Pyxidicoccus xibeiensis: one gene and its partner. The protein of the gene in region 1 binds, or shares a complex with, the protein of each later gene. Links are inferred from orthologs where the notes say so. Each region holds a gene or a part of one and is shown on either strand. Other genes may lie near its edges.

Region 1 (5,762 bases):
ATGGACTTCGGCCTCGCCAAGTTCCTCGCGGACGACGTGGCGATTACGGAGGCCGGCAAGCTGGTGGGCACCTACCGCTACATGGCGCCGGAGCAGATCCTGGGCGAGCCGCTGGACGGGCGCGCGGACCTGTACAGCCTCGGGGTCATCCTCTATGAGCTGCTGAGCGGGCGGCCCCCCTTCGACGCGAAGACGCCGCACGAGCTCTGGCGGCAGGTGCTGGAGACGGAGCCGCCACCGGTGCTGGCGCTGAACCTTCACGGGGACCCGCAGCTGGCGCGCGTGGCCCACCGCCTCATCCGCAAGGAGCCGGACGACCGGTTCCAGACGGCCGAGGAAGTCTACGAGGCCCTGTCCGAGTGAATCCCTCCAAGCTGCACACCCTCACCGTGGACGCCGCCAAGGCGGGCCAGCGGGTGGACCTGTTCATCGGTGAAGCGCTGGGCCTGTCCCGCGCGCGCCTCAAGCGCCTCTTCGAGGCCGGCGCGGTGAAGGTGAATGGCCGCACGGCGAAGAAGGGCCTGACGCTCACCGCCGGGCAGAACATCTCCGTGGAGGTGGAGGAGGAGTCGCGCGAGGCCGTGCCCGACACGGACTTCCCGCTGGTGGTGCTGCACGAGGACGCCGCGCTCGTCTTCGTGGACAAGCCCGCGGGCCGGCCCTCGCACCCGCTGCAGTCCGGGGAGACGGGCACGGTGGCCAACGCGCTGGTGGCCCGCTACCCCGAGTGCGCCCAGGCGTCGGTGGACCCGCGCGAGGGCGGCCTGTGCCACCGGCTGGACGTGGAGACGTCCGGCGTGGTGGTGGCGGCGCGCACGCGCGAGGCGTGGAGCGCGGTGCGAGACGCCTTCGGAGGCCGCACCGTGGACAAGCGCTACGTGGCGCTGGTGACGGGGCCGCTGGCGGACGAGGGCGACATCGACGTGCCCCTGCGCCACCACCCGCGCCACCCGGACCGGGTGGAGCCCGCGCCCCACGGCGCCGAGGACGCGCGCGAGGCGGTGTCCCACTTCACGGTGCTGGCGCGCACGGGCGACCACAGCCTCGTGGAGGTGCAGATTCTCACCGGCGTGCTGCACCAGGTGCGCGCGCACCTGGCGGGCATCGGCGCGCCCATCGTCGGGGACGCGCTGTACGGAGGCCGGGAGGCGCCGGAGCTGGGCCGCTTCTTCCTGCACGCCCGGTCGCTGTCCGTGCCCCACCCGGAGACGCAGAAGCAGGTGCGCGTGTCGAGCCCCCTGCCCCCGGAGCTGCGCGCGGAGCTGGAGCGCCTGGGCCTGCCGCTGCCTCCGGGCGAACAGCAGGGCTGAGCCGCGACGCCTATTCGCCCATCACCTTGACGATGACGCGCTTGCGGCGCTGTCCGTCGAACTCCGCGTAGAACACCTGCTGCCAGGGCCCCAGGTCCAGCTTCCCCGCGGTGACGGGGATGATGACCTGGTGGTGCACGAGCATCGACTTGAGGTGCGCGTCGCCGTTGTCCTCGCCGGTGCGGTGGTGGCGGTAGTCCGGCCCGAAGGGCGCGAGCTGCTGGAGCCAGTCCCAGATGTCCTCGTGCAGGCCAGACTCGTCGTCGTTGACGAAGACACCCGCGGTGATGTGCATGGCGGAGACGAGCACCATCCCCTCCTGGATGCCGCTCTTGCGCACCAGGGCAGACACCGTGTCAGTGAGGCGCACCAGCTCGCGCCGCTCCTTGGTTTCGAACCACAGGTACTCGGTCAGGGTCTTCATGGTGTCCACGTTCCGTCAAAACCTTACGGCCTTGCGTTGTCTGTGATTCAACCGGGCTCGTCCCATCCACGTCCACCGCCTTGGGGCCTCTCGCGAGGCTGGACCTGCGCGAGCAACCTCACAGGTCCTGAAGGTACACCTACCTCTTGAGTCACCAGGGTGCCGCGGGCCTCGAATCGCATGTAGCCTGTACGCGTCTTCACGCTCGCGCCCGCCGAGCGTCAGAGGGGACCGTTACAGTGATTCACACCATGCGAGCCATCATCCACGTGGACATGGATGCCTTCTATGCATCCGTGGAGCAGCGGGACAACCCTGCCCTGCGCGGCAAGCCCATCATCGTCGGTGGGCACGCGCAGCGGGGTGTGGTGGTCGCCGCCTCCTACGAAGTGCGCCCCTTCGGCGTGCGCAGCGCCATGCCCATGGCCCGCGCCATGAAGGCCGCGCCCCACGCCATCGTCGTGAAGCCCCGCTTCTCCGCGTACGCGGAGGCCAGTGAGCAGGTCTTCGCCATCTTCGAGCGGTACACGCCCCTCATCGAGCCGCTGTCGCTGGACGAGGCCTTCCTCGACGTGACGGCGTCGGTGGGCCTGTTCGGCACGCCCGCGGACATCGCCCGGCGCATCCGCAAGGAAATCGCGGACGAGCTGGCGCTGCCGGCGTCGGCGGGCATCGCCGCGGTGAAGTTCGTGGCGAAGATTGCCTCGGACCTGGCCAAGCCCAACGGGCAGCGGGAGGTGCGGCCGGAGGAGACGGTGGCCTTCCTCGCGGGGCTGCCGGTGTCGCGCCTGTGGGGCGTGGGGCCGAAGACGGAGGAGGCGCTCAAGGTCGCCGGGCTGCGGACCATCGGCGACGTGGCCGCGCGGGAGCCGGAGTGGCTGGAGGAGCGGCTCGGCTCCAGCGGCCGGCACCTGTGGGAGCTGTCGCAGGGCATCGACACGCGAGAGGTGGTGCCGGACCGGGCCGCCAAGAGCGTGGGCGCGGAGGACACCTTCGACGAGGACCTCACGGGGGTGGACGCGCTGAAGCCGCACGTGCACTCGCAGGCGCTGCGGGTGGGGCGCCGGCTGCGGCGCGCGGGGGTGAAGGGCCGCGTGGTGCAGCTCAAGCTGAAGTTCTCGGACTTCACGCTCATCACCCGGCGCACCACGCTGCGCGAGGCCACCGACGACGGGCAGGCGCTCTACCGCACCGCGCTGGAGCTGCTGGAGCGCTCGCACGAGGGCAAGTCCATCCGCCTCACGGGCGTCAGCGTGCAGCTGGACGAGGTGCCCCCGCAGCTGGGCCTCTTCCCGGCGGCGCCGCCGCGCGCCGCGAAGCTGAACGCGGCGCTGGACAAGATTGCCGAGCGCTTCGGCAGCAAGGCGATAACGACGGCGGACATCGCCGGGAGCGAGGCCCCGGCGGACGACGAGCACCGCTCCGAGCGGCCCGTGGACAAGCCGAAGCGCTGAGCCTGCGGCCCCCGGCGGACGACACGCATGGCTCCGCGCGGCGAGTGGCCAGGCCGAAGCCCTGCCCTCCCGCCCGGACCTCAGTCCGCCGCCGGCACCATGTCCGGAGGCGGCGGCTGGCGCAGGGCCTCCTCGCGGGCCATGAACAGCACGCCCACCAGGGCCATGCCTCCGCCGACGAGCTGCACCCAGTCCGGCGTCTCCCCCAGCAGCGGCACGGCCCACAGCGTGGACAGCACCGGCTCGCCGAGCGTCGTCACCGCGACGAAGGGCGCGGACAGGTGGCGCACCGAGGCGTTGAGCAGCGAATGCCCGATGAGCTGCGGCACCACCGCCAGCCCCACCAGCACGGCCCAGGTGCGCGGCGTGAAGCCGGTGAGCGGCGAGTCGACGAAGAGGTGCGCCACCATCAGCGCCACCGCCGCCACCGAGTACACCACGCCCACGTACGTCCCCAGGGACATGGCGTCGCGCACGCGCCGGCCGATGACGAAGTACACCGCCGCCAGGATGGCGCCCATCACCGCCAGCACGTCACCCCAGAGGGCCTGCCCTCCGGCGGCGAAGTCCCGCGCGCCGATGAGCACGCTGCCCGCCAGGCACAGGCCGATGGCGGCCAGCCCGCGCGGGCCCACGCGCTCGGACAGCGCCACCCAGGCGAACAGCGCTACCCATACCGGCTGCGTCGTCACCAGCGCCACCGAGCTGGCCACGGTGGTGTACTGCAGCGAGGCAATCCACGTGGCGAAGTGCAGCGCCAGCGCCAGCCCGGACAGCACCAGCCAGCCCCAGATGCGGGCCGACAGCGAGGCCAGCTCGGCGCGGCCCCGCAGCAGCGCCAGCAGCAGCAGCGGCGTGGCGGCGAAGGTGAGGCGCCACGCGGAGATGGCCAGCGACGGCGCCTCCGCGAAGCGGATGAGGGGCGCGGCCCAGGACACGGCCACCACGCCCAGCACCAACCCTCCGTAGACCCGGGCCTTCGTGGGACGCGGCGCCGGAACCGGAGGGGTGTGGCTCAAGCCTCGCCCGCGTCGGAGCCGGACGCGGGGGCACCCGACGAACCCGCGCCCTCACCGGAGGCCCCGCCCCCGGCAGGACGGCGGCGGCGGCGACGACGGCGGCGCTTGCGCTGGCCTCCGCCCTCGCCACCCTCGGCGTCGGCGGCCTCGGCGCGCGGCTGCGGCACCTCGCCGGCCTTCCACGCCTCCAACTGCTCGCGGTTCTCCCCGGTGGCCTCCACCGTCATCTCGAAGACGGCCAGGGCCTCCTGGAAGAGCGGGTGGCGCTTGAAGGCCGCGCTGCGACGGCGGCGCTCGCCCGTCAGCGTGCGCTGGGCCAGCAGCAACATGCGGCAGCGCTCGGCGATGCGGCGGGGCAGCCGCGCCGACTGCACGAAGCCGGCGAGCAGGTCCTCCACCACCTGCGACACGGAGGGCCGCGCCCCGTCCTGGGACTGGGCCTGGGCCTGGGCGTCCTCCGGCCCCGGCGAGCGGCTGATGGGCATCAGCAACATGGCCAGGAGGATGGCGTCGTCGAGCGGCTCGCCCGAGGCCACGCGCCGGTCCAGCGCCTGGGCGAAGGCGTAGAAGGTCTTCTCGCCCTCCTTGCCATACTGCTTGAGGTACGCGTTCACCGGCGGCAGCAGGATTTTCAGCGCGTCCAGCGCGTCCAGCAGCTTGAGGGCCGGGGCGGACACGCCGCCGCGGATGAGGCGGAAGGTCTCCTCCAGCAGGCGCGCGGGGGCGCAGCGCGGCAGGTCCTCCACCGCGCCCTCCATGGCCGCGTACGTGCGCGACTCGATGTCCAGGTCCAGCTTCGCGGCGAAGCGCACGGCGCGCAGGATGCGCACCGGGTCCTCGCGCATGCGAATCTCCGGGTCGCCGATGGTCCGGATGAAGCGCTCGTCCAAGTCCCGCCGGCCGCGGACGTAGTCGATGACCCGTCCCTCGGCCACGTCGTAGAACAGGCCGTTGATGGTGAAGTCGCGGCGGCGCGCGTCCTGCTGCGCGGTGCCGAAGACGTTGTCGTGGGTGATGAGCAGGTCCTCGCTCGACTCACCCTCCTCCTCACCGTTGGCGGGGGCGGGCTCCAGCTCCGTCGGGTTGGCGCGGAAGGTGGAGACCTCGATGATCTTCCCGCCCTTGAAGTAGACGTGCGCCAGCCGGAAGCGCCGGCCGATGAGGCGGCAGTTGCGGAAGATGCCGCGCACCTCGTTGGGCGTGGCGCTGGTGGCGATGTCGAAGTCCTTCGGCTTGCGGCCCAGGAGCAAATCGCGCACGCAGCCGCCCACCATGTAGGCCTGGTGGCCGTGCTGGTGCAGGCGGAGCACCACCTTGAGCGCGTCCGGGTCCAGCTCGTCCGGGTCGATTTCCGCCGGCTCGCCGGTGGAGCGGACATGGGGCGCGTGCAGCGCGCGCTCATAGGGGGTGGGCTCGGGCTCGGGCTCGAGGATGGTGGGGACCTCCTCCACCTCGACCTCGCCGGCCTGTGCGGCCGCGGCGGCCTCGGCGGCGTCCGCGGCCTCGGCGGCGGCCAGCGCCTCGACGCTCAGGCCGACCTCGTCGAGGCTGCCCT
Region 2 (4,282 bases), on another replicon or contig:
CGCCGCCAGCGCGGACTCCGCCAACGGGAGCGCGCGGCGCAACTCCTCCGCCTCGGCCACCGTGAAGGGCAGCAGCCCCTCCGGCGCGGGCCGCTTGAAGACGCGCTCGAACACCTCGGCGGCGACGCACGCGGCGCGCAGCTCCGGCAGGTTGCGCGGCAGCAGCTCCACGGCACGCGCCCAGGTGCGCCGGCCCAGCACCGGTCCCGCCTCCAGCACCACCTCTTCCAGCTTCAGCAGCGCCTCACCGAGCGTCGCCGGACGTTGTTCCTCCGGCAGCCGCTTGAAGGCCGAGCGCTGGACGTCCTCACGCAGGCGTTCCAGCTCGGCCATCAGCTTCACGGGAGCGGCGTCGCGCGGCCAGCCCTCCGCGGAGGCCCGGCGCTTCAGCGCGGCGAGCGCGGCGTCCACCTCCGGCTGGGCCTGGGCCACCTCGCGCAGCAGCTCGAAGTGGGCGCGCATCCGGTCCTTCCAGAAGAAGGCGTCCAGCAGGCCCCGCAGGGCCCGGTAGCGCAGGCGCGTCGCCTCCAGGAGGTCCGCCCGGTCCTCCAGCCTTGCGCGCAGATCATCCGGGTGCGTAGCCACGGCGCAAGTATACGAAGACCCCCGGCGCCACACAGGCCCCCGGCCACAGCGCGCCCGCACGATTGAACGGAGCTGGCTTGCGATACGTCGACAGGACGGCGCAACGCGGCCTGCAGCTGCCTCCGAGTACACCCGCCCCGTCCAGGATGCGGCACGTCCACGCGAGAAGCCACCACGCACCCGCACGGAGCCAGCGCGCGGCGCCAGGTTCCCGGGCCAGCGCCCCTGTGGAAGGAACCGTCATTCCACTCCGCTCACCGGCCACCCGGGAGCAGGGGCCTCGAGCCCCGGGGGAGGCCACCACTCACCGTGGTGGCCCGCCTTCCGCACGGGGCTCGGGGCCGTCCACCGCACCAAGGACTCAGACGCGCATCGGCATGACGACCGCGGTGAAGCTGCGGTCACCGGGGCCGTGCAGGACGCCCGGGCTGTGCTCGTCGCCCAGCTCGAAGGAGACCTCGTCCGTCTCGGTGACGGCGAGCACGTCCATCAGGTAGCGCGCGTTGAAGCCGATGGTGATGTCGTCGCCCTGGTAGGCCAGCTCCAGCACGTCCTTGGCCTCGCCCAGGTCCGGGTTGCTCGCGGTGATGACGAGCTTGTTCTGCTCCAGGCCGATGCGCACGGCGTTGCTCTTGTCCGCCGACAGCAGGGCGATGCGCTTGAGGCCCTCCAGGAAGCGCACCTTCGGCACGAGGACGACCTTCTCGCTCTCCTTGGGGATGACGCGCTGGTACTCGGGGAACTGGCCGTCGATGAGGCGCATCACCATGGTGAGGCCGGGCTTCTTGAACAGCGCCGAGTTCTCCGCGAAGCCCAGGTGGCACTCGGCGTCCGGGGCCTCGTCGAGCAGGCGCTTGAGCTCCATCAGGCCCTTGCGGGGGATGATGACGCCGCTCTTGAGCATGAAGTCGCCGGCCATCTCGCGCTCGATGAGCGACAGGCGGTGGCCGTCGGTGGCCACCATGCGGACCTTGCCCTGGGACTGGGGCTCGAAGAAGACGCCGTTGAGGATGTAGCGCGTCTCGTCGCTGGAGATGGCGAACTGCGTCTTCTTGATCATCTCCAGCAGGGTGTTGCCGCCCACCTGCACCAGCGGAGCGTTCTCCTCCTTGGGCAGCTTGGGGTACTCCTCGGCGGCCATGCCGACAATCTTGAAGTGGGCCGAGCCGCTGGAGATGTCCACGTAGTTGTTGGCCAGCTTCTTCAGCGTCACCTGCGCGTCGGGCAGGTTCTGGACGATGTCGAAGACGTACTTGGCGCTGAGGGTGACGGCGCCCGTCTTGATGACCTCGGCGGGGTGCTCGGAGACGATGCCGATGTCCAGGTCGAACGCGGTGACGGTGATGCCCCCCTTGTTCGCGTTGACGAGCACGTTCGCCAGGATGGGCATCGTCGTCTTGCGCTCCACGATGCCCTGGGCGCGGTAGAGGGCCTTCTTCAGCTCGTCGGCGGCGATGCGGAATTCCATCGGAAGGTGTCCTTACAGGTCACGGCCCGGAGGGCCGATCAGCGAGGCCGGATGTAGCCCCTGCCACAAGGGACGTCAACGAGAGCAGCGCCCTCTATTTCGCCACTGTCCACGCCCGGGCGAGGAGCGGGGCCACACCCAGTCGCTCTGCCCAGGCGTCGAGGTACCCCAATTCCATCTGACCGCCGGTCACCCGGAGAACCTGAACGATATCGCGCCATTGCGTGGTGGAGAGCTCTCCACCCTCACGGAACCACAACAGCTTGCGCAGGACGGAATCCTCCGGGCTCTTGATGAAGAGGCCCTTGCCCTCCGGCGTGAGGACCACCCGGCGGCGGCGCTCGAACTCGCTCCGGTCGAAGTCGCCCGGACGGAGGAGGAAGAGGTCCACCTTGGTGACGCTGGGCAGGTGGAAGATGTTCCAGGAAGCCCCCTGACGGACGGCATCTCGGAGCGACTCCTCGTCCACGTCGAAGTCGGGCCCCAAGGCCTGAACGAATGCCGGCAGCTGGGGCAGGCGCAGGTCGATGACGAAGTCGATGTCGTTGGTCGCCCGGGGCTCCCCCTGGAGCGAGCTCGCCAGACTGCCTCCGAGGAAATATCCCACCCCAGCCACCTCCAGGGCCTCGGCGCACTGGAGGGCGACGGCGATGACGTCAGGCTCGCTCATCCGCGCAGCGCCGGATGGGAGCCGAACAGCCGGGCCGCTACCTCGCGCCCGTAGAGGCGCTCGGCAAGCCGGACCCGGATCTCCGCCTCGTCCGCGAGCGGAAACGCCTGGCGGATGCCCGCTGTCGCCAGCTGGCGGACCGCGCGCGTCAGGGCCCCCGCCTTGCGCAGCCGGTCCTCGGGGGACTGGGCGCGTAGCAGCTGAAGGTAGCGCTCACGTCGGCGTGGATCCGTGTCCTGGTCCATGGCCGGAACATAGTCCGCCCGGGGAATGCCGCCAGCCACCCCTGCCTTGGAAGAGAGAGTGGACTGGCCCCCACCGCCGATGCGGGACACACTGTGCCCCCCTTGTCTTCCGGAGTTCCCATGAACGTCCGTCCGCTGCTCCTCGCCGCCCTCGCCCTCGGCTTCGCCGCCGGGTGCAGCAACAACAAGCCGGCCCCCTCCTCCGCGCCCCCCCCGAGCGAGCCCGGCACCGCCGCCGCGCCCGGGACGCAGGCCCCGCCACCCACCGCCGCCGCCCCCCAGAACGAGCCCGGCACCGCCGCCCCCACCCCCAACCCCGAGGCCGAAGTGAAGACAGGTGAGAGCGCCGTCTACATCGTCAAGAACAGCGGCATCCGCTGCATCGCCCCGCCCTGCCCGTCCTACACGGCCGCCCGCGTGGACAAGCCGGGCTCGGACGCCCTGATGATCCACGAGGTGGACCTGACGGCGCTGGCCGGCGGCTCCGACGAGCGCCTGCAGTCCCTGATGCAGCAGACGGAGATGGGCGAGGGCCTCAAGGTCGAGGCCACCCTGGACATCCAGAAGAACGCCGGGCCCGCCGGCGACGCCACCGTGCTGCGCGCCACCCGGCTCGTCGGCAAGTAGCCGCCCGGCTCAGATGTGCAGTCCCAGCTGGAGCCCCGGCCAGTGCTGCAGGCGCCTGTCCGACTCCGGCTGGCTCTCACTCACCGACATCCGGGTGATGGAGCCGAAGTCCGGCTGCCCCCAGACGTACCAGAGGTTGTAGGTGGGCCCGGCGAACACGGCCAGGCGCGGCAGCACCTGGAAGCCGAGCATCAGCCGCCCCTGTCCCAGCACGTTGCCGCCGTCACCCTCCAGCGGCTTCTGCACCGGCTGCACCGCGCCCCCGGTGACGTCCACGTCCAGCCACAGGCGCCGGCTCAGCGTCACGTGCCCGCCCAGCCCCGCGCCGAAGCTGAAGCGCGCGTCCCGGCCCGGCTCGATGCCCGCCAGCACCGTCATGTAGAAGGGCCCGCCGCCAATCTTCGCCGCCAGGTTGAAGAACTGGATGTCGCTCGCCCAGGTCTCCATGTGCACCTTGCCCTTGCGCAGGCTGCCCGAGGAGCCCGGGGCCGACTCGCCCGACATCTGCGCGAGGCGGGGCCCCCCCGCTTCCGGCCCTGGGCGGAAGGCCTCCGGAAACTGCCCGGCGACCGCCGCCCCCGCCCACAGCCACGATGCGAGGAGCGCAAAGGATTTCATCACCTCTGCTTTTCCAGCGTGAAGGACACCTGCGTCAAGCCCTCGGGCAAAGACAGGGGGGCCGAGCGG

What was found. The genes of interacting proteins can lie anywhere in the genome.
Region 2: the proteins of dinB (region 1) and dnaN are in contact, whole or in part, in a solved structure (PDB 1OK7), measured with the Escherichia coli proteins. The link is inferred for Pyxidicoccus xibeiensis from one-to-one orthologs.

Annotation. Positions count from the first base shown.
Region 1 is NZ_JAJVKV010000006.1:459,008-464,769, forward strand. Bases 1,221-4,086 are described here. They hold dinB (DNA polymerase IV), read left to right. Parts: upstream 1,221-1,985; coding sequence 1,986-3,188; downstream 3,189-4,086. Other genes in these bases: LXT23_RS28675 (RluA family pseudouridine synthase), read left to right, coding at 1,221-1,310; LXT23_RS28680 (secondary thiamine-phosphate synthase enzyme YjbQ), read right to left, coding at 1,321-1,734; LXT23_RS28690 (DMT family transporter), read right to left, coding at 3,269-4,086. Also shown: LXT23_RS28670 (serine/threonine-protein kinase), read left to right, coding at 1-363; more of LXT23_RS28675, read left to right, coding at 360-1,220; more of LXT23_RS28690, read right to left, coding at 4,087-4,207; polynucleotide adenylyltransferase PcnB, read right to left, coding at 4,204-5,762. UniProt on the Escherichia coli protein: Poorly processive, error-prone DNA polymerase involved in translesion repair and untargeted mutagenesis. Copies undamaged DNA at stalled replication forks, which arise in vivo from mismatched or misaligned primer ends.
Region 2 is NZ_JAJVKV010000001.1:1,310,038-1,314,319, forward strand. The notes cover bases 1-2,834. They hold dnaN (DNA polymerase III subunit beta), read right to left. Parts: upstream 2,054-2,834; coding sequence 947-2,053; downstream 1-946. Other genes in these bases: LXT23_RS05310 (hypothetical protein), read right to left, coding at 1-585; LXT23_RS05320 (hypothetical protein), read right to left, coding at 2,148-2,723; LXT23_RS05325 (hypothetical protein), read right to left, coding at 2,720-2,834. Also shown: more of LXT23_RS05325, read right to left, coding at 2,835-2,968; LXT23_RS05330 (DUF6748 domain-containing protein), read left to right, coding at 3,089-3,595; LXT23_RS05335 (peptidase), read right to left, coding at 3,605-4,213; LXT23_RS05340 (ActD-like protein), read right to left, coding at 4,213-4,282. UniProt on the Escherichia coli protein: Confers DNA tethering and processivity to DNA polymerases and other proteins. Acts as a clamp, forming a ring around DNA (a reaction catalyzed by the clamp-loading complex) which diffuses in an ATP-independent manner freely and bidirectionally along dsDNA.